DNA from 4 places in the Streptomyces solicamelliae genome. Region 2 is predicted to be linked to each of the others. Evidence: riboswitches for the same ligand, from Rfam matches in the RefSeq annotation. Region 2 holds a riboswitch; each other region holds the start of a gene.
What was found. Region 2 has a riboswitch for cyclic di-AMP ahead of ABZO31_RS15670 (M23 family metallopeptidase). Riboswitches for the same ligand answer to the same signal wherever they lie in the genome.

Region 1 (4,484 bases), 2.6 Mb from region 2:
TACGTCCTGTACATTTTTTACAGAGGAGGCGCCGCCATGCAGAACCGCTACGTCCTGCCCGAGTTCACCGAGCGCACCAGCTACGGGAGCCGCACCCTCGATCCGTACTCCAAGCTCCTGGAGGAGCGGATCGTCTTCCTCGGCACGCCGATCGACGAGACCTCGGCGAACGACGTGATCGCCCAGCTGCTGCACCTCGAGTACGCCGACCCCGACCGGGAGATCGCGCTCTACATCAACTCGCCCGGCGGCTCGCCGAGTGCCATGGCCTCGATCTACGACACGATGCAGGTCATCACCTGCGAGGTCGCGACGACCTGCCTCGGCCAGGCCGTGTCGACGGCCGCCGTCCTGCTCGCCGCCGGCGCGCCCGGCAAGCGGATGGCCCTGCCCGGGGCGCGCATCGTGCTCGAGCAGCCGGGCACGGACGAGCCGGTGCAGGGGCAGCCCAGCGACCTGGAGATCCAGGCGGCGGAGATGCTGCGGCTGCGCGCCATGGTCGCCGGGATGCTGACCGAGCACACCGGGCAGAGCCGCGAGCGGATCGACGCCGACCTCGACCGCCTCTCGGTCTTCGACGCCGGGCAGGCCGTGGAGTACGGGCTCGTGGACCACGTGGTGCAGAACCGCGGCGCCGGACCGAGGTGAGCGCAGGTGGTCCCCGAACTGCCGCCGCTCCCCGCCCTCACCCGCGCCGAGGGTGAGTTGGTCGACGCGTACCTCGAAGTCGTCGACCAACTGGGGAGAATCAATCCATCCAGGGCATCGCATACCTATGGGGCCCTGAGGGCGGCTCAGGCCCTGGTGGGACGGGCGGTCGCCCTGCGGGACGCCCTGGAAGTCATGCACCGGCGCGGGGAGAGCGAGGTCCACGCGGCCACATTGGCGCGCGCCCTGCGGGTGTTGGACGGCGAGCGCCGCGCACACCGGGTCACCCTGGCCGACTCCTCCGCCAGTTGACAGTTCCGCATGTCGTGTCCAGGGCCAGTCGGTCGCAGGAACCCTCGCTCGATCGGCGTAGTCGACGAATCGACTTGTGTCGCGGGTGAGTTGCGCAACCGGTGTACGCATTTGGCGGAATGAACTATTCCGGTGCTGGTACGGGGCTCATCCGCCAAACCTCCGCTGATCACAAAGACTGCCTGTCCACCCGATCGGATCAGTCGTGAGCAGCCTCACATCACCTCGTTTCAGCTCGGATTTCGGCACGAGCTGGGTCAAGATCCCTGTCGACGACAAGCCCCCGCCATCCCCGGCGGGGCGGTCCGGGCGGACGCCGAGTCCTGCCGCCGCTCCGGACGTCTGGTCGACAGAGTGGATCGGCAGGAGTGGAGGACCCAGGCAACACGGACCGGCCGTACGCACGACCACGGCAGGTCCTCGGGGTGAAGCCGCAGCCGCGGCCGGGCTTCTTCGGGCCCGAACCCGACAGGTCATCCTTCACAGGCGGCTGACGAAGGGTTGCGCATGTCTGCGCAGATTCATGTCCCGTCCCTGCTCTCCCGGGCCGGCGCCGTATCGGCCCTGACCCTCGCCGCCGTCGGCGGCACGCTCCTCGCCCCCGGCGCGGCGCCCGAGGCCGAGGCGGCCACCGTGTACGCGAGCAAGGCGCTCGGCGTCGCCGCGTCGAAGAAGGGCGCCCCCTACAAGTACGGCGCGACCGGGCCCAGCAGGTTCGACTGCTCGGGGCTCACGCTCTACTCGTACAAGCGCGCGGGCAAGGCGCTGCCCCGCACGGCGCAGCAGCAGTACAACAAGACCCGGCACATCGCGGCCTCCGGCCGGGCCAAGGGCGACCTGGTCTTCTTCCACTCCGGCGGACGCGTCTACCACGTCGGCATCTACGCCGGGAACGGCAGGATCTGGCACTCCCCCAAGACGGGCTCGTGGGTGAAGCTCGACCGGATCTGGTCCTCGAAGGTCTGGTACGGCAGGGTCCGCTGACGCGGCGGCCGCCCCGGTTCAGTGTCCCGTCACCGGGGCGGCCGGCAGGGTGAGCCCGAGACCGGCGAGCGCGCCGCCGGTCACCCCCTGTCGGTCGGGGGACGGGGTCAGTTGGGGGACGGGGTGGTCCAGGGGAGTTCGATCCAGACCGTCTTGCCGCCGTCGTCGGTCGGGCGGACCGAGAGCCTGCCGCCGCACTCGGCGGTCAGCCAGCGGATGATCACCATGCCGCGCCCGTTGTCCTGCTGGACGGCGGCGGGCAGCCGCTGGGGCCAGCGGGGGTGGCTGTCGGTGACGCCGATGTGCAGCTGCTCGTCGCGTTCGAGGCGGACGTCGACGGTGAAGGTGGGCGACTGGCCGAAGGTGTGCTGGACGGCGTTGGTGGCCAGTTCGGAGACGATCAGACGGACGGTGTCGGAGGTCTCGGAACCCTCGTCGAGGCCCCAGCCGGCGAGCACGCCGGCGACGTATCTGCGGGCCGTGGAGACCGAGGCCGGATCGCTCGGCAGAGTGAGGGTTGCTTCTTGATGGTCTGCCATGGCGACGCTGTCCCTTTCCCACCGGGGCGCCCGGCCCCGGATTGCGCTTCGCGCCAGAGTGCCACCGTTCCGGGGGACCTGGGAGGTGTTTCACGGAGATATGCGTAAATCTGTCGCTCGATGCGGTGAACTCTGCGATGCCAGAACGCATTTGAGGGCCGGTCTGCTCGACGGCCGGACCCCGGCCCCGAGTCCGGCACCGGCCCCGGCCCCGAGTCCGCCGGAGGTCAGGCCTCCGGTGCCGTGCGCAGGATCGTGGCGACGGCCTCGTCGACCTGCTGGTCCGTGAGGTCGGCGCGGGCCGTCAGCCGCAGCCGCGAGATGCCGTCCGGCACCGACGGCGGCCGGAAGCAGCCGACGCCCAGACCCTGTTCGCGGCAGTCCGCGGCCCAGCGCAGCGCCGCGTCCGGGGAGGGCGCGTGCACCGACACCACCGCCGCGTCGGGGCGGGCCGCGGTCAGCCCGGCGTCGGTGAGCCCACGGTGCAGGGCGGCGGCGACGGTACGGGCCCGCTCCGCGAGTCCCGGCTCCTCGCGGATCAGCCGCAGGCTCGCGAGAGCGGCGCCGACGGCGGCCGGGGCGAGGCCGGTGTCGAAGATGAACGTGCGGGCCGCGTTGACCAGGTGCTCGATCACCCTGGCCGGGCCGAGGACCGCGCCGCCCTGGCTGCCCAGCGACTTGGACAGGGTGAGGGTGGCGACCACGTCCGGGTCGCCGGCGAGCCCCGCCTCGTGCAGGGCGCCCCGGCCGCCCTCGCCGAGGACGCCGAAGCCGTGGGCGTCGTCCACGACCAGCGCGGCCGGGCCGTGGGCGCGGCAGGCGGCGGCGAGCTCGGCCAGCGGGGCCTTGTCGCCGTCGACGGAGAACACCGAGTCGGAGACCACCAGGGCGCGGCGGCCCGGGTGGGCGTCGAGGGTCTTGCGTACCGCCTCGGGGTCGGTGTGCGGGACGATCGCGGTCTCGGCGCGGGAGAGGCGGCAGCCGTCGACGATGGAGGCGTGGTTGGCGGCGTCCGAGACGGTCAGCGAGCCGTGACCGCCGAGCGCGGTGAGCGCGGCGAGGTTGGCGGTGTAGCCGGAGGAGAAGACCAGGGCGGCCTCGAAGCCGCAGAACGCGGCGAGCTCCCGGTCCAGCCGGGTGTGCAGCGCCGTCGTGCCGGTGACCAGGCGCGAGCCGGTGGAGCCGGCGCCCCAGCGCAGGGCGGCCTCGGCTGCCGCCTCCTTGACCTCGGCACGGTGGGTCAGGCCCAGGTAGTCGTTGCTCGCGAGGTCCAGGACGTCCGGTTCGGCGGCGCGGGGGCGCAGCGTCCGGACGAGTCCGGCGTCCGTACGGCGGCGGGCCTCGGCGTCGGTCCAGTCGAACGCGCGTCGGCGCGGGTCCACGGCCTGGGACATGACAGATCCTTTTGTAGGCAGCGCACAGACCCTAACCGCAGGACGCCGAGGTCGGGGTGTGGTCATACACACACCTCGAACGGGCCCGTTTGTTCGGATCCTCCTTGGCCGAAAGGCGTGACGTAGGTCAGGATCAGCCCTTATGGACCTGCTGAACACGCTGGTGGAGAAGGGCCTGCGGCGCGAGCTGCCGACCCGTGAAGAAGCGCTCGCCGTGCTGGCGACCTCCGACGACGAACTGCTCGATGTGGTGGCCGCTGCCGGCAAGGTGCGCCGTCAGTGGTTCGGCCGCCGGGTCAAGCTCAATTACCTGGTCAACCTGAAGTCCGGGCTGTGCCCCGAGGACTGCTCGTACTGCTCGCAGCGCCTCGGCTCCACGGCCGGGATCCTCAAGTACACCTGGCTGAAGCCGGAGGAGGCCTCCCAGGCGGCCGCCGCCGGTGTCGCGGGCGGTGCGAAGCGGGTCTGCCTGGTCGCGAGCGGCCGCGGTCCGACGGACCGGGACGTGGAGCGGGTCGGGAAGACGATCGAGACGATCAAGGAGCAGAACGAGGGCATCGAGGTCTGCGCCTGTCTCGGTCTGCTCTCCGACGGCCAGGCCGAGCGG
Region 2 (4,484 bases):
TGTCGGACGCCGCCGGGGGCGCGGCGAGTGCGGCGAGCGCGGCGAGGACCAGCAGGGTCGCTCCGGCGAGTGACGAGCTATGGCCGCGCATGGCTTCTCCCGAGGGTCGACCCGTGTGAGTGAGGGGGTGAGTCAGGCAGGCAGTCGGTCAGGGAGCCAGTGAAGAGGGGCAGGCCGGGGCGGGGCCACGTCCGGACGCGTGCGCAGACCCGTACGAAGGGTTCCTTCACCCGCACGGGTCACACCCGCGCGGGCGAGATGACCGCCCCGTCCTCCCGGTACCGTCCCGGCACGTGAGATCCCCGCCGTGGCGCACCCAGCGCGCGGGAATCCCCGGCCGATCGCGGCAAGTGCCGGGGATCCTCCCTTCAGCCCGATGATCTTCGCCCGTAGGTTCACAGGCATGAACACCTCACCCGCCCAGTACGCCAACCCGGTCCTCCGCGTCCCGCCCGCCTCGCCGGCCGCGGCAGCCGCCTACTTCTCCGCGAGCCTCGCCTTCCACGCCGACGTCTCCGACGTCGCCGCCGCGCTCGCGGCCGGCGGCGACCCGGGCTTCGTGCTCCTCGACTCGCGCTCCACCGCGTCCTGGGATCAGGGCCACGTCCCCGGCGCGCTCCACCTGCCGACCGCGCAGATCGCGGAGCAGGCCGGGCGGCTCCTCGACCGGTCCGTGCCGGTCGTCACGTACTGCTGGGGCCCCGGCTGCAACGGCGCGACCCGCGCCGCGCTCGCCCTCGCCGAGCTCGGCTACCAGGTGAAGGAGATGCTCGGCGGCTTCGAGTACTGGGTGCGCGAGGGCTTCGCGTACGAGACCTGGGAGGGTCCGGCGCAGCGCGCCGCCGACCCGCTGACCGCGCCGGTCGACGCCGCCGACTGCGGCTGCTGAGCCGCTGATCAGGGCCGGTGAGACCAGGGTCACGCCGCTGTGCCGAAATCCGATTTCCGATGCTGCTCCGGATGACGTACTGTTGGGTTCACCGACGCGGGGTGGAGCAGCTCGGTAGCTCGCTGGGCTCATAACCCAGAGGTCGCAGGTTCAAATCCTGTCCCCGCTACTGAAGATGAGGGCCCGGATCCATTGTGGATCCGGGCCCTCGTGCATTCCGGGGCCTGTGTCACCCGGACGGCGGACGGCGGGTCGCCGCCCGGCGCGGCTCCGGCCAGCCTGGACGGGGCGGAGTACCGTCCGCAGCTCGGGCGGACCGGCAGGGAGAGCACAGGTGGGGCGACGATCGTCGGCGGGCGGAAGCGACAGGGAGAGGCCTCCGGGCGAGCGGCGGTTCGTCCGCGCCCTGCCCGCGCTCCTGATCCTCGGCGGGTCCGTCTTCGACCTGGCCACGCCGCCGGAGTACACCGCCGCCCCGTTCTACTCCGCCGCCCCGCTGATCGCCGCGCCGTTCTACTCGTTCCGCACCACGCTGCTGACGGCCGTCGTGGCCGTCGTGTTCAGCGTGGCGCTGCACACGTACAACGACACGGCCACCGACGTGCCCGCGGTGATCGAGACCGTCACCGTCCTGACGGTCTCGATGCTCTCGCTGCTGATCAACAAGGTGGTGCGGCGAAGTGGCGAGAAGCTCGCGTCCGCGCGGGTCGTCGCCGAGGCGGCGCAGAAGGCGGTGCTGCCCACGCCCGCCCAGCGGATCGGCGGGCTGCACGTGGCGGCCCGGTACGAGGCGGCGCAGGCGGACGCGTTCATCGGCGGCGACCTGTTCGCCGTCCAGGACACCCCGCACGGGGTGCGGCTCGTCGTCGGCGACGTGCGCGGCAAGGGGCTCGACGCGGTGGAGGCGGTGGCGGTGATCATCGGCGCGTTCCGCGAGGCGGCCGAGCAGGAGGCCGCGCTGGAGGGCGTGGCAATGCGGCTGGAGCGGGCGCTGGCCCGGGAGGGCCGGCGGCGCGACAGCCTGGACGCCTTCGAGGGCTTCACCACCGCCGTGCTCGCCGAGATCCCGAGCGGCCCGGCCCGGGTGCGGATCGTGAACCGGGGCCATCCGGAGCCGCTGCTGCTGTACGCGGACGGGGGGCTGGAGCGGCTGACGCCGAGCCAGGCCGCGCTGCCGCTCGGCATGGGCGATCTGGCGGCCTGGCCGGACCGGGTCGACGAGCGGCCGTACCCGGCCGGCGCGACGCTCCTCTTCTACACGGACGGGCTGTCCGAGGCGCGTGACGGCGACGGCGTCTTCTACGCACCGGGGGAGCGGCTCGCCGGCCGGATCTTCCCGGGCCCGGACGAGCTTCTGGACGCGCTGGTCGACGACGTGCGCCGGCACACCGGAGGCGGTTCGACGGACGACATGGCGCTGCTGGCGGTGAGCCGGCCGGCGGAGGGCCAGCCGGAGCGGCGGCGGACGATGCCGGTGGTGCCGTGACGATGCCGGTGGTGCCGTGACGATGCCGGTGGTGCCGTGACGATGCCGCTGTGACGGTCCGTGAGGGAAGGATCTCGGAGAGGTAACGCTGACGTGTTGTCACTTCATGAACTCTTGGCCGAGTCTCGACATCGGGGCGGTCAACTCGCCCGTTTCCACCCTGTTCTGGCAGGTTAAGTCCAGGCCAATGCCCGGAACGATCAAGAGGAACAGCTTGGAATCGGGCCCACGTGTCTATTAACGTTCGATAACGCAGCGCGGTCGTCCCAGTCGTCGCAAGAGACGGCACCGTGCGCACGCGCCGAATCCCGCAAGGGAACCGGGGAACCACCAATTGGGGTGAATCGGGTCGAATTTGGCCCGTAGGAGACCTTCCTGCTCCGAACCCGTCAGCTAACCCGGTAGGCGAGAAGGAAGGAAAGGAGTACGCCTCCGTGGCGTCCAACCCTGCTGCTCGCGAGACCCACTTCGACGCCTACGGCGCCCCGATGGCTGGGGGAGGCGAGTACCAGGAGGAGTGGAACCCCAGCGAGGACACGCTCCGTCCGAACCGCGGCCGGCACCGCGTCGTCAAGCAGCGCAGCATCGCCCGCAGCTCCACCGTCCTCGGTGTCGGCGTCATCGCCGCGGTCGGCGCGGGTGGCCTGGCCACCGCCAAGGAGAAGCCCCCGGTCGCGATCTCGCTGCCGGACATGAACCTGCCCGCCGCCGAGGACCTGCCCGGCGTCGGCACCCTGCTCGCGGACGACGCCGAGACCGACAACAACGTCGGCCCGCTCACCCAGGCGTCCCTGAGCCTGCCCGCCGCCGACGGAGGCCAGACCGGCTCCATCGAGGCGGCCGACGCGGGCGAGGCCCTGCGCGCCCGCATCCTGGCCCAGGCCGAGCAGCAGCAGGCGACGGCCGACGCCGAGGCCAAGGCCGCCGCGGAGAAGGCGGCCGCCGAGAAGGCCGCCGCCGAGGCGAAGGCCCAGCAGACCGCGGCCGCCGCCGCGGAGAAGGCCGCCGCCGAGGCGAAGGCGAAGGCCGAGGCGGAGGCCAAGGCCAAGGAGGAGGCGGCCCGCCGGGCGGCGCTCGCCGCCAGCTACGCGCTGCCGACGTCCTCGTACACGATCACCTCCGAGTACGGCCAGGCCGGCTCGATGTGGTCCTCCGGCTACCACACCGGCCTCGACTTCGCCGCGCCCACCGGCACCCCGGTGAAGGCCGTGCACGGCGGCACCATCAAGTCGGCGGGCTGGTCCGGCTCGTACGGCTACCGGATCGTCCTCGAGCTCGAGGACGGCACCGAGGTCTGGTACGCCCACCTGTCCTCGATGACCGTGAGCGCGGGCCAGACGGTGACCACCGGCGACACCATCGGCCGCGTCGGCGCGACCGGCAACGTGACCGGCCCCCACCTCCACCTGGAGGTCCACACCGCGAGCGGCGCGGGCATCGACCCGGCGGCCTGGCTGCGGGACAAGGGCCAGAACATCTGACAGACCGTCCGACCCGCGCGCCCGTCGAACCTCAGGCGCGGTACGGGTTGGGACCCGTGTAGTCGCGGTGCGGCGGGGGCGGCGGAGCCGGACGGAACCGGCCCGTCGCCCCCGCCGCGTACGTGAGCGCCGGTGACGCGAACTCCTTGCGCTGCCACAGGTGGTGCAGCAGCTCCTGCTCCCGTGCGGTGAAGTCCGCGCCCGCCGTCCCCCGGTGGGCGCGGTCGCGCAGGAAGGCCAGGCTGGTCGCGAAGACCTCGTACTCGTGCACCGCGCGCGCCGCGGCCGGCCCGTACGCGGCGGAGGCGAAGGAGCGGGCCATCGCGCGGGCCCGCATCGAGGAGAGCGCGAGCGGTTCGGCGGGGGCCAGCCAGCCGGCCGCCGCGTACGCCGGGAGCCGCCCGGATATGGTGCGCAGCTCGCGCTGCCGGCTCCAGATCGCGAGCCAGGTCAGCAGCGCCAGGGCCGGCACCATGAACGCCCCGTACACCGCGAGGAAGCCGAGCGGGCTGCGGACGGCCGAGCCGTTCCACAGCGCGTGCACGCCCATCGCCAGGAGCAGCCCGCCGAGCGGCAGCAGGACGCGCCGGACCCGGTGCCGGCGGGCGGTGGCGGCGGCGAGGCCGAA
Region 3 (4,484 bases), 1.4 Mb from region 2:
TCCTTGTCCGAGACCTCGCAGGAGTCGTCCTTGGCGACGACGGCGACCGCGCCGCCGGTGCCGCCCTTCGCGTCGCTCTTCTCTGCGCAGCCCGTGACGGCGGTCAGAGCCGCCGCGGTGGCGGCGGCGGTGACGACGGACAGGCGGACGGCTCGCATAGGGGCTCCCGGGGAGGTCGGCACGGGCGCGCGAAACGGCCGTGCAGGTCGGTGAGGCGGACCTAACTTAGCTCAGCCTTACCTCGGCCATACCCGTCCGTCCAGTGATTCGGCTCTCAGCCCGGCCGGCCCGGACACGGCCTGGTCACGAGGCCCTCATGGCCATGCCATGAGCGGGTCAACTCCCGGTCAAGCGGGGCGTTCTGTCCCTGTTTCGCCGATTCCGGACAGGAGCAGCGCAGAGGGGCGCCCTGATGCTTGAATTCCGCCATGAACACGACCGTGACGAGCCGTACGACCGACGGTGCGACCGACATCGACGTCCTGCGGGTCTTCTGCGCCGGCGACGGCCGGTACGGCAATGCCCTCGGCGTCGTACGCGACGGGCGCGGCCACCCCGACGAGGCGTCCCGGCAGGCGCTCGCCAAGGAGCTCGGCTTCAGCGAGACGGTGTTCGTCGACGACCCGGAGTGGGGCAGCGTCGACATCTACACCCCCGGCCTGCGGCTGCCGTTCGCCGGGCACCCGGTGGTCGGCGCGGCCTGGCTGCTCGACCTGGAGGTCGTCCGGCCGCCGGCCGGCGAGGTGTGGGTGCGCGGGGACGGCGAGTTCACCTGGATCGAGGCCCGCGCGGAATGGGCTCCGCCGCGCACTCTGCGGCGGTACGCCTCTGCGGAGGAGGTCGACGCGCTGGACGTCCCCGAGCCGGGGGAGTGGATCTACGCCTGGGCCTGGGAGGACGAGGCCGCCGGCCGGGTGCGCGCCCGGGCGTTCCCGGGGCGCGGGGACGGCATCGACGAGGACGAGGCGACCGGCGCGGCCGCCCTGCTGCTCACGGCCGAGCTGGGCCGGGCGCTGAACATCACCCAGGGCCGGGGGTCGCAGCTGCTGACGGCCCCCGGCCCGGACGGAGTGATCGAGCTGGGCGGCCGGGTGCGGCTGGAGCGGACCCTGTCGGTCTGAGCCCCGGCCGCCCGGCCGTCCCGTACGCCCCTAGTACGCCCCGAAGACGTTGTCGATGGAGCCGTACCGGTCCGCGGCGTAGTTGCACGCGGCGGTGATGTTGGCGACCGGGTCGTACGGGTCGTTGGACGTGCCCGGCACGTGGTAGGCCCGGAACGTCGGGTCGATCACCTGGAGCAGGCCCTTGGACGGGGTGCCCTTGGCGGCGTTGGAGTCCCAGTTGTTGATGGCGAGGGGGTTGCCGGAGGACTCGCGCATGATGTTGCGGTGGATGCCCTCGTACGAGCCGGGGATGCCGTGCTCGGCCATGACGTCCAGGGCCTCGTTGATCCAGCCGTCGAGGGTGTTCGTGTAGGCCTTGGGCCCGGCGTCGCGGGCGACGGTCTTGGCCGGAGCGGACTTGGCGGGCGTGGACTTGGCCGGGGCGGTGCGCTCGGCGGACCGGCTCGCGCGCTCGCTGGAGGCGGGCGCCTTCGGCTTGGCGGGGGCGGCGACGGCCTTCTTTCCGAGGGAAAGACGCAGACCCGGGTGAATGAGTGACGGATTGTCACCCACCGCGGCCTTGTTGTTCCGGTAGAGGCTCTTCCAGCCGCCGGAAATTCGATGCTCCTCGGCGATCACCGAAAGGGAATCGCCGCGCACGACGGTGTAGGACTTCGGCGCGGCTTTCGGCGCGGCCTGCGGAAGAGCGGCCGTGATCTTTTCGACGGCGGCGGTGGCGGCGGTGGTCGTCGTGGCGGGGGCGGCCTGCTGCGGGGCGGCGGCCTGGGCGCCGGTCGGGATCAGCGGCAGCGCGAGCGCGGCGCCGCCGGTACCGGCCATGGCGATGCCACGGCGCAGGGGACGGCGCTTGGGGCGGCGGTGCTTACCGGATGCGGGCATGGTCGTTCCTCTCCGGCGCCTTCGGGGTGAGCTGTCGGGTTCGGGCTGGAGCTGCCCGGCCGCACACGGCGGCTTCACCCCGAGCCGCCGCGGGATTCCGCGCCGGCGCATTCGTGGGTCCCCCGCTCCTGCCGACGGGTAGTGCTCGGTCGTTTTTACGGACGGTGGCAGGATTCGGCGATCCGTCCGGGTCGACGCGAACGTAGGCGAGAAATGCGACGGGAAACAAGACGCGAATTGACTGATCAATTGTTCTCGATCATTTCGGGCGGGACGGAAAAGTCCGAACTGCCTTGCGGCGCACGGGCTCGGGGGTGGTGCGGCAGGGGGGCGCGCCATGGTCGCGTGACGGACATCACGGGGGTGCGGGGCGGAATGCCGGAAAGGGAAAACCGAATTCCCAAAAGACGTGACAAGGGATATTAACTGCGCAATGAAAGTCTTGCGGCGGTATGTCCGAATCGTGACGACGTACTCAGGCCCCGCCTGAGTATCCGAGCCCTGACGGCGTTGCGGCCGGGCGCGGCACCGTGTCCGCATGGGAATCAGCGCGCGGGAACTCGCCGCCAACACACCGGCCACCCGGGACCGGTACGTCGACCTGCTGCGGGTCGTCTCGCTCGGCGTCGTCGTGTTCGGGCACTGGCTGATGGCCGCCGTCACGGCGGACGGCACCGTGGGCAACCTGCTGGCCGTCGTACCGGAACTCCAGCTCGTGACCTGGGTGTTCCAGATCATGCCGGTCTTCTTCTACGTCGGCGGCTTCTCGCACGCCCTCGCGCACCGCTCCCGTCCGGCGTACGCGGCGTTCCTGCGCGCCCGGCTGCAACGGCTGCTGCGGCCCACGATGGTGTTCATCGGGGTGTGGGGCGCGCTCGCCCTCGTCGTCCAACTCCTCGGCGCGGACCGGGGCCTGACGGGCGTGGCGCTGCGACTCGTCGCCCAGCCGCTGTGGTTCATCGGCATCTACCTGGCGATGGTCGCCTTCACCCCGCCGCTGCTGAAGCTCCACGAGCGGTACGGCTGGGGCGCGTTCGGCGCGCTGGTGGCCGCGGCGGCCGCGGTGGACGCGCTGCGGTTCGCGGCGGACGTGCCGTACGTGGAGTTCCTGAACTTCGCGTTCGTCTGGCTGGCGGTGCATCAGCTCGGGTTCCTGCGCGCCGACGGGATGATCCGGCTGCCGAGCGCGCTCGCCGCCGTCGGTCTCACCGGCGCGGGACTGCTCGTGGCCCTCGGCCCGTACCCGCTCTCGATGGTCGGGATGCCCGGCGAGAAGGTCTCCAACATGGCCCCGCCGACGCTGGCCCTGCTCTTCCACGGCCTCTGGCTGGTCGGCGCCGTCGAGCTGCTGCGCGGCCCCGGTACCCGGTTCGTGGCGCGGGCGAACGTCTGGCACAAGGTCGTGGCGGCGAACGGGATCGCGATGACCGCGTTCCTGTGGCACCTGTCGGCGATGCTCGGCGTGTACGGTGCGCTGCTCGCCCTGGGCGCGGAGCTCCCGGCCCCGGCGACGGCCGCGTGGTGGGCCCAGGCGCCGGTACGGATCGCGGCCGCGGCGCTGCTCACGGCGGGCCTGGTCGCCGCCTTCCGCCGCTTCGAGCGCCCCGCGCCGGTCGCGCCGGGCACGGGGCAGGGCGGTCCGGTGGCGGCGCTGGGGATCACGCTGGCGCTGCTCGGCGTCCTGGGCCTGTCGATGGTCGGCTTCGGCGGTCTGCTCGAAGGCCGCACGGCCCTGCTGATCGCCGTGCACGTGAGCGCCCCCGCGGCGGTGGGGACGGCGCTGACGGGCTGGCTGCTGGTGGAGCGGGCGGGCCGGGGCGGGCGGCGGGGCCCGGACGCGGCGTGAGGGCGCCGGCCCCGCCCCGGGGGCCTACGCGCTCATCGGGAACTCGTCCGCCAGCTCGCGGAACATGGCCCCGTTGTAGTCGAAGGCGCGCTTGCACTCGTCGACGATCCGCTGCTTCTCCAGGTCGTCCGCGTGCACGGCGTCGAGGAGCTCGCGGTACCCGCGCTTGAAGGCGGCCGGGTTGGCGATGTCGTCGAAGACGTAGAAGCGGACGCCGTCGCCCTTGCGGGCGAAGCCCCAGGTGCGCTCGGCGCGGTCGCGGATGATCTGGCCGCCGGAGAGGTCCCCGAGATAGCGGGTGTAGTGGTGGGCCACGTACCCGGCGGGCCACTCGCGGGCGCAGGAGGCGACGCGGTCGGCGTACGCGGTGGTGGCCGGGAGCGGCGAGACCCCGGCGCGCCAGCCGGGGCCGCGCAGGTGGGCGAGGTCCTGCTCCAGGGCCGCGGTGCGGAAGAGCTCGGGCCGTATGAACGGTCCGGCGACGAGGTCGGTGCGCAGCGCCTCGGCGCCCTCCTCCAGGGCGCGGTACACGAACCAGAGCTGTTCGGTGTAGCGCGCGTACGCGTCGACGCCGAGGCGGCCGCCGAGGAGGTCGGTCATGAAGCCCGACGACTCGGCCTCGGTGTGCTGCTGGT
Region 4 (4,484 bases), 2.7 Mb from region 2:
CTCGGGCGACAGGTGCAGCCGGTCGTCGTCCCAGGCCCGCCGGTCCTGCACGGACTTGAGCGACCACAGGTCCAGGACGGGACAGCCGTAGCGGTCGGCGACGGCGCGCACGTGCGCGGTGTACGTCGCGATCTTGCCGCGCAGGTGCTTGAGCACCGGCACGCCCCGGGTGTCGAAGCCGGTGGTCACCATGACCGTGCCGACGGAGGACGTCAGGTCGGCGACCGCGCGCTCGAACCGCTCCGCGACGTCGTCGGGGTCGCTCCCGGGCCGGATGATGTCGTTGCCGCCCGCGCAGAAGGTCACCAGGTCGGGGGCGAGCTCCTTGGCGCGCGGCACCTGCTCCTCCACGATCTGGTCGAGGAGCCTGCCGCGCACCGCGAGGTTCGCGTACCGGAACGCGTCGGGCTCGGGGAGCTGGTCGGCGAGCAGGACCGCGAACCGGTCCGCCCAGCCGACGAAGGTGCCGTCCGGGGCCGGGTCGCCGACGCCCTCGGTGAAGCTGTCGCCGATCGCCGCGTACGACCCGAATGCGTCACTGTCTCTGGATCTCGAATCGTCTGCCACGAGGGTGCATCATTCCGTCCCGGATGTGACCTACGCGACCGTAAGGAGGGGTTGACGCAGGGTGAGATACGCCACCGGTCAAGATCTCCCCAATTCGGAATACGCCGGAGGCCCGGCACGTGGGTACGTGCCGGGCCTCCCGTGGGCCGCTCGTGCGGCGTGCGTCAGATCGAGACGCCGTGGCTGCGCAGGTAGGCCAGCGGGTCGACGTCCGAGCCGTAGCTCGGGCCGGTGCGGATCTCGAAGTGCAGGTGCGGGCCGCTGGAGTTGCCGGTCGAGCCGGAGAGCCCGATCTGCTGGCCGCCGCGCACGCTCTCGCCGGCCGAGACGGCGAGCGAGGAGAGGTGGGCGTACTGCGAGTAGCTGCCGTCGGCGTGCTGGATGACGACCTCGTTGCCGTAAGCGCCGCCCCAGCCGGCGGAGACCACGGTGCCGGCGCCGACGGCGCGGACGTTGGTGCCGGAGGAGGCCATGAAGTCGACACCGGTGTGGTAGCCGGAGGACCACATCGAGCCGGAGGCGCGGTACGCGGTGGAGACGCCGCCCTCGACGGGGGCGAACCAGCCGGAGGCGGCGGCCGGGGCGGCCGCGCGCTCGGCGCTGCGGGAGCTGCGGGTCTCGTCGGCGGCCTTGGCCTTCGGGGCGGGCTTCGGCGCGGCCTTGCGCTCGGCCTTGGCGGCGGGCTTGGCCGCGGGCTTGGCGGCGGGGGCCTTGGCCGTGGACTTGGCGCCGAGGGTGAGCTTCATGCCCGGGAAGATCAGCGACGGGTTGTCGCCGACGACCTGGCGGTTGTCCGCGTAGAGCTTCTTCCAGCCGCCGGCGAGGTCGTGCTCCGCGGCGATCTTGGACAGGTAGTCGCCGCGGACGACGGAGTAGATCTTCGCCTTGGCCTTCGCCTTGGCGGTGGCGGCCTGCGGGGCGGCGGCCGGCTGCGCGGCGGCCACGGCGGCGACGCGCTCGGCGGCCGCGGGGGCGGACTGCTCGGCCGCGTGGGCGCCGGTGGCGCCGAACAGCGGCAGAGCGACGACGGCGCCGCCCGCTCCGGCGGCGACGATGCCGCGGGTCAGCGGATTGGCCTTGGGACGGCGATGCTTACCCTTCGTGGGCATGGCGAATTCCTCTCCGTCGCCTGCGAGGTGAGCTGTCGGGTTCGGACTGGAGTTGTCCGGCCGCGCGATGCGCGACTTCACCCCGAGCCGTCCTTGGTCGAGGAACGGCGTGTTACCTGGGTCCCCCGCTCCTGCCGTACGTGGGTGGGTGCGGAAATCCGGACGGTGGCAGGATTCGGCGGGTCCGACCGGAGTGAGCGTGACGCTAGACGAGCCGAGTCGCGAGGAACAAGCCACGAATTCCCGTTCGCATTCTTCGCCGGGAATTTCCCTCCGGAATTCCGGTCACCCTCCGTGGATGACGGATCTTCGCGTTCCTTTCCGCACACGGCATTTGGGAAAAATGATCAGGCACGGACGGTCACGGTTATGACGCTGCTCACTCCCCCGAACCCATCTCCCCTGCAATCAGGGCGCGTTATATCGAAGCCCTCAATTCGGACAGAAAGCCCATTACCGCCCGGCGGGGTGCGCCGCCGGGCGGCGACCCTGGATGATTGCCCCAGGAACCGATCTCTTCTCGCCATCGAGCACCAGGAGCAGCCGTGACGCAGCAGACGCCCCAGGCCCCGCCGACCGAACCCGAGCTGACGGGCGTTCGCAACTTCCGTGACGTGGCGGGCCTGCCGACCGCGGACGGCCGGTCCGTGGCGCCGGGCCGGCTGTTCCGCAGCGGTCACCTGGCCCACGCCACCGCCGAGGACGCGGCGTTCCTGTCGACGCTCGGCCTGCACACGGTCTTCGACTTCCGCAACGAGGCGGACCGGGCCTTCGAGGGCCTGGACGTGGAGCTGCCCGGCACGCGGAACGTGCACATACCCCTGAACGATCCGGCGGACGGCAAGGAGTTCTGGAAGCTGGTGCGGTCGGGCGACCTGGCGACGCTGCGGGAGATGCTCGGGGACGGCAAGGCGGCCGCCCGAATGTCCGATTCATACCGGAAGATGATTGTGCAGCGGGCGCCCGAGCACAGCCGGATCGTGCACGCCCTGGCCGAGGACAGCGTGCCGGCACTGATGCACTGCGCGGCGGGCAAGGACCGCGCCGGACTGTCGATCGCGGTGTCGCTGCTCGCGGTCGGCGTCGAGCGGGAGGCCATCGAGGCCGACTACGTGAAGTCCAACGAGCCGCACCGCCGCTACAAGGTGCACCGCAGCTCCACCGCCCCGGACGGGATGTCGCCCGCGGTCATGGAGCTGCTGAGCCCGCTGTTCGACGCCCGCGTCGACTACCTGCGGGCCGCGTTCGCCCAGATGGACGAGACGTACGGCTCGGTCGAGGGCTACCTCACGGAGGGCCTGAAGCTCTCCGCCGGGACCCGCGAGCTGCTGCGGGCCCGGCTGCTCACGCAGGGGTAGCTAGTTCTGGCCGCCGAGGGCGAAGAGCAGGTACAGGAAGCCGGCGAAGAGGTGGCCGGCGATCAGGTAGGCGAAGAGGCGCAGCACCAGGCCCTTGGGGAACCTGCCGCCCCCGCGCTCCTCGCCGGTGACGGCGGCTGACTTGTCGGACATGTCGGGTACCTCCTGAGAGTTCAACGGCGAGAGTTCAGCGGCGATGCGGACCCGGGTCGCCGAGGCACAGCTCGGCGGCGGGGGTCTGCAGCAGCGTGTGGACGAAGAGCACGTCCGCGCCGTCGGGAGTGGCGGCGCCGATGCGGTGCGGGGTGAGCGAGTCGAAGTGCGCGCTGTCCCCCGGGTCGAGGACGTGCACGGTGTCGCCGAGGGCCAGCCGCACCTGGCCGCGCAGCACGTGGATCCACTCCTCGCCGGGGTGGACCCGCACGATGTCGGCCCGGGTGGCGTGCGGGACGTGCACCCGCAGCGCCTGCAGCGCCCGGCCGGCGCCACCCGCCTGGTGGTACACCCAGCCGTCCGCCTCCACCGGCTCGGACCGGCCGGCCCGGACGATGGGGTCGTACTCCGGGGAGACCTCCCCCAGGAGCGCGGAGACCGTCGTACCGTAGATACGGGCGAGGGCCAGCAGCATCGGCAGCGAGGGTTGCCGGCGGCCCGTCTCGAGCCGGGACAGATGGGCCGGCGAGAGACCGGCGCGCTGGGCGGCGGTCTCCAGGGTCAGCCCCCGGCGGCGGCGCAGTCCACGCAGCTGGGGGGCGACGTCCGGCAGGGCGTCCGGGGCGGGCTCCCCGGGGAGGTGGTCGTGCTCCATGCCTCCATTCCGCCAGGACCTTTCCTCAGAGGCAACTTTCTTGCCCGAGAGGCAAAAACTCCCGCCGCCCGCTCCCCCACCGGCTCACCGCAGGGTGCTCAGCGCTGCGCCACCGCCTGCCTGACCAGCGTCTTCCCGAAGTCCCACATCAGCCCGCCGCCGGCATGCGCGTCGTCCATCACGGCCGTGAACGCCGTGACGAACCGGTCCACGTCCGCCTCGTCCACGATCAGCGGCGGGATCAGCTTGATCACCTCCAGGTGGTCCCCGGACACCTGGGTGAGGATCCGGTGCCGCTGCAGCAGCGGGACCACCACCATCTGCGCGAAGAGCCCCTTCCGGGCCGTCTGGAGCATCGTCCAGCGGCTGCGCAGGCCCAGCGACGAGGGCCGGCCGAACTCGATCCCGATCATCAGCCCCCGGCCGCGGACCTCGTGCAGCAGCTCGTAGCGCGGCACCAGCTCCTCGAGCCGGGCCTTGAGCAGCCCGCCGACCCGCCGGACGTGCGCGACCGTCCCCTCCTGCTCCATCACCGCCAGCACCGCGAGCCCGGCGGCCATGGCCTGGGCGTTGCCGCCGAAGCTGGCGGAGTGGACCAGGACCCGGTCCATGGACGAGTAGACCTTCTTGAAGATCCAGTCC

Region 1: another riboswitch for cyclic di-AMP. It lies ahead of ABZO31_RS03800 (C40 family peptidase); the one in region 2 lies ahead of ABZO31_RS15670 (M23 family metallopeptidase).
Region 3: another riboswitch for cyclic di-AMP. It lies ahead of ABZO31_RS09050 (transglycosylase SLT domain-containing protein); the one in region 2 lies ahead of ABZO31_RS15670 (M23 family metallopeptidase).
Region 4: another riboswitch for cyclic di-AMP. It lies ahead of ABZO31_RS28045 (M23 family metallopeptidase); the one in region 2 lies ahead of ABZO31_RS15670 (M23 family metallopeptidase).

Annotation. Positions count from the first base shown of each region.
Region 1 covers NZ_CP160404.1:815,938-820,421, forward strand. The annotation lists gene ABZO31_RS03790 (ATP-dependent Clp protease proteolytic subunit) at 37-648, shown strand; gene ABZO31_RS03795 (hypothetical protein) at 655-960, shown strand; cyclic di-AMP (ydaO/yuaA leader) riboswitch at 1,265-1,464, shown strand; gene ABZO31_RS03800 (C40 family peptidase) at 1,468-1,944, shown strand; gene ABZO31_RS03805 (ATP-binding protein) at 2,052-2,483, opposite strand; gene ABZO31_RS03810 (8-amino-7-oxononanoate synthase) at 2,711-3,877, opposite strand; gene bioB (biotin synthase BioB) at 4,020-4,484, shown strand, end outside.
Region 2 covers NZ_CP160404.1:3,392,631-3,397,114, reverse strand. The annotation lists gene ABZO31_RS15690 (InlB B-repeat-containing protein) at 1-91, opposite strand, end outside; gene ABZO31_RS15685 (rhodanese-like domain-containing protein) at 404-889, shown strand; tRNA gene ABZO31_RS15680 (tRNA-Met) at 985-1,058, shown strand; gene ABZO31_RS15675 (PP2C family protein-serine/threonine phosphatase) at 1,065-2,375, shown strand; cyclic di-AMP (ydaO/yuaA leader) riboswitch at 2,665-2,798, shown strand; gene ABZO31_RS15670 (M23 family metallopeptidase) at 2,810-3,856, shown strand; gene ABZO31_RS15665 (PrsW family intramembrane metalloprotease) at 3,888-4,484, opposite strand, start outside.
Region 3 covers NZ_CP160404.1:1,958,464-1,962,947, reverse strand. The annotation lists gene efeO (iron uptake system protein EfeO) at 1-158, opposite strand, end outside; gene ABZO31_RS09055 (PhzF family phenazine biosynthesis protein) at 429-1,121, shown strand; gene ABZO31_RS09050 (transglycosylase SLT domain-containing protein) at 1,152-2,003, opposite strand; cyclic di-AMP (ydaO/yuaA leader) riboswitch at 2,007-2,193, opposite strand; gene ABZO31_RS09045 (acyltransferase family protein) at 2,542-3,849, shown strand; gene ABZO31_RS09040 (heme oxygenase (biliverdin-producing)) at 3,874-4,484, opposite strand, start outside.
Region 4 covers NZ_CP160404.1:6,068,464-6,072,947, reverse strand. The annotation lists gene ABZO31_RS28050 (SGNH/GDSL hydrolase family protein) at 1-567, opposite strand, end outside; gene ABZO31_RS28045 (M23 family metallopeptidase) at 732-1,676, opposite strand; cyclic di-AMP (ydaO/yuaA leader) riboswitch at 1,681-1,867, opposite strand; gene ABZO31_RS28040 (tyrosine-protein phosphatase) at 2,222-3,034, shown strand; gene ABZO31_RS28035 (DUF6126 family protein) at 3,035-3,187, opposite strand; gene ABZO31_RS28030 (helix-turn-helix domain-containing protein) at 3,222-3,842, opposite strand; gene ABZO31_RS28025 (aspartate aminotransferase family protein) at 3,941-4,484, opposite strand, start outside.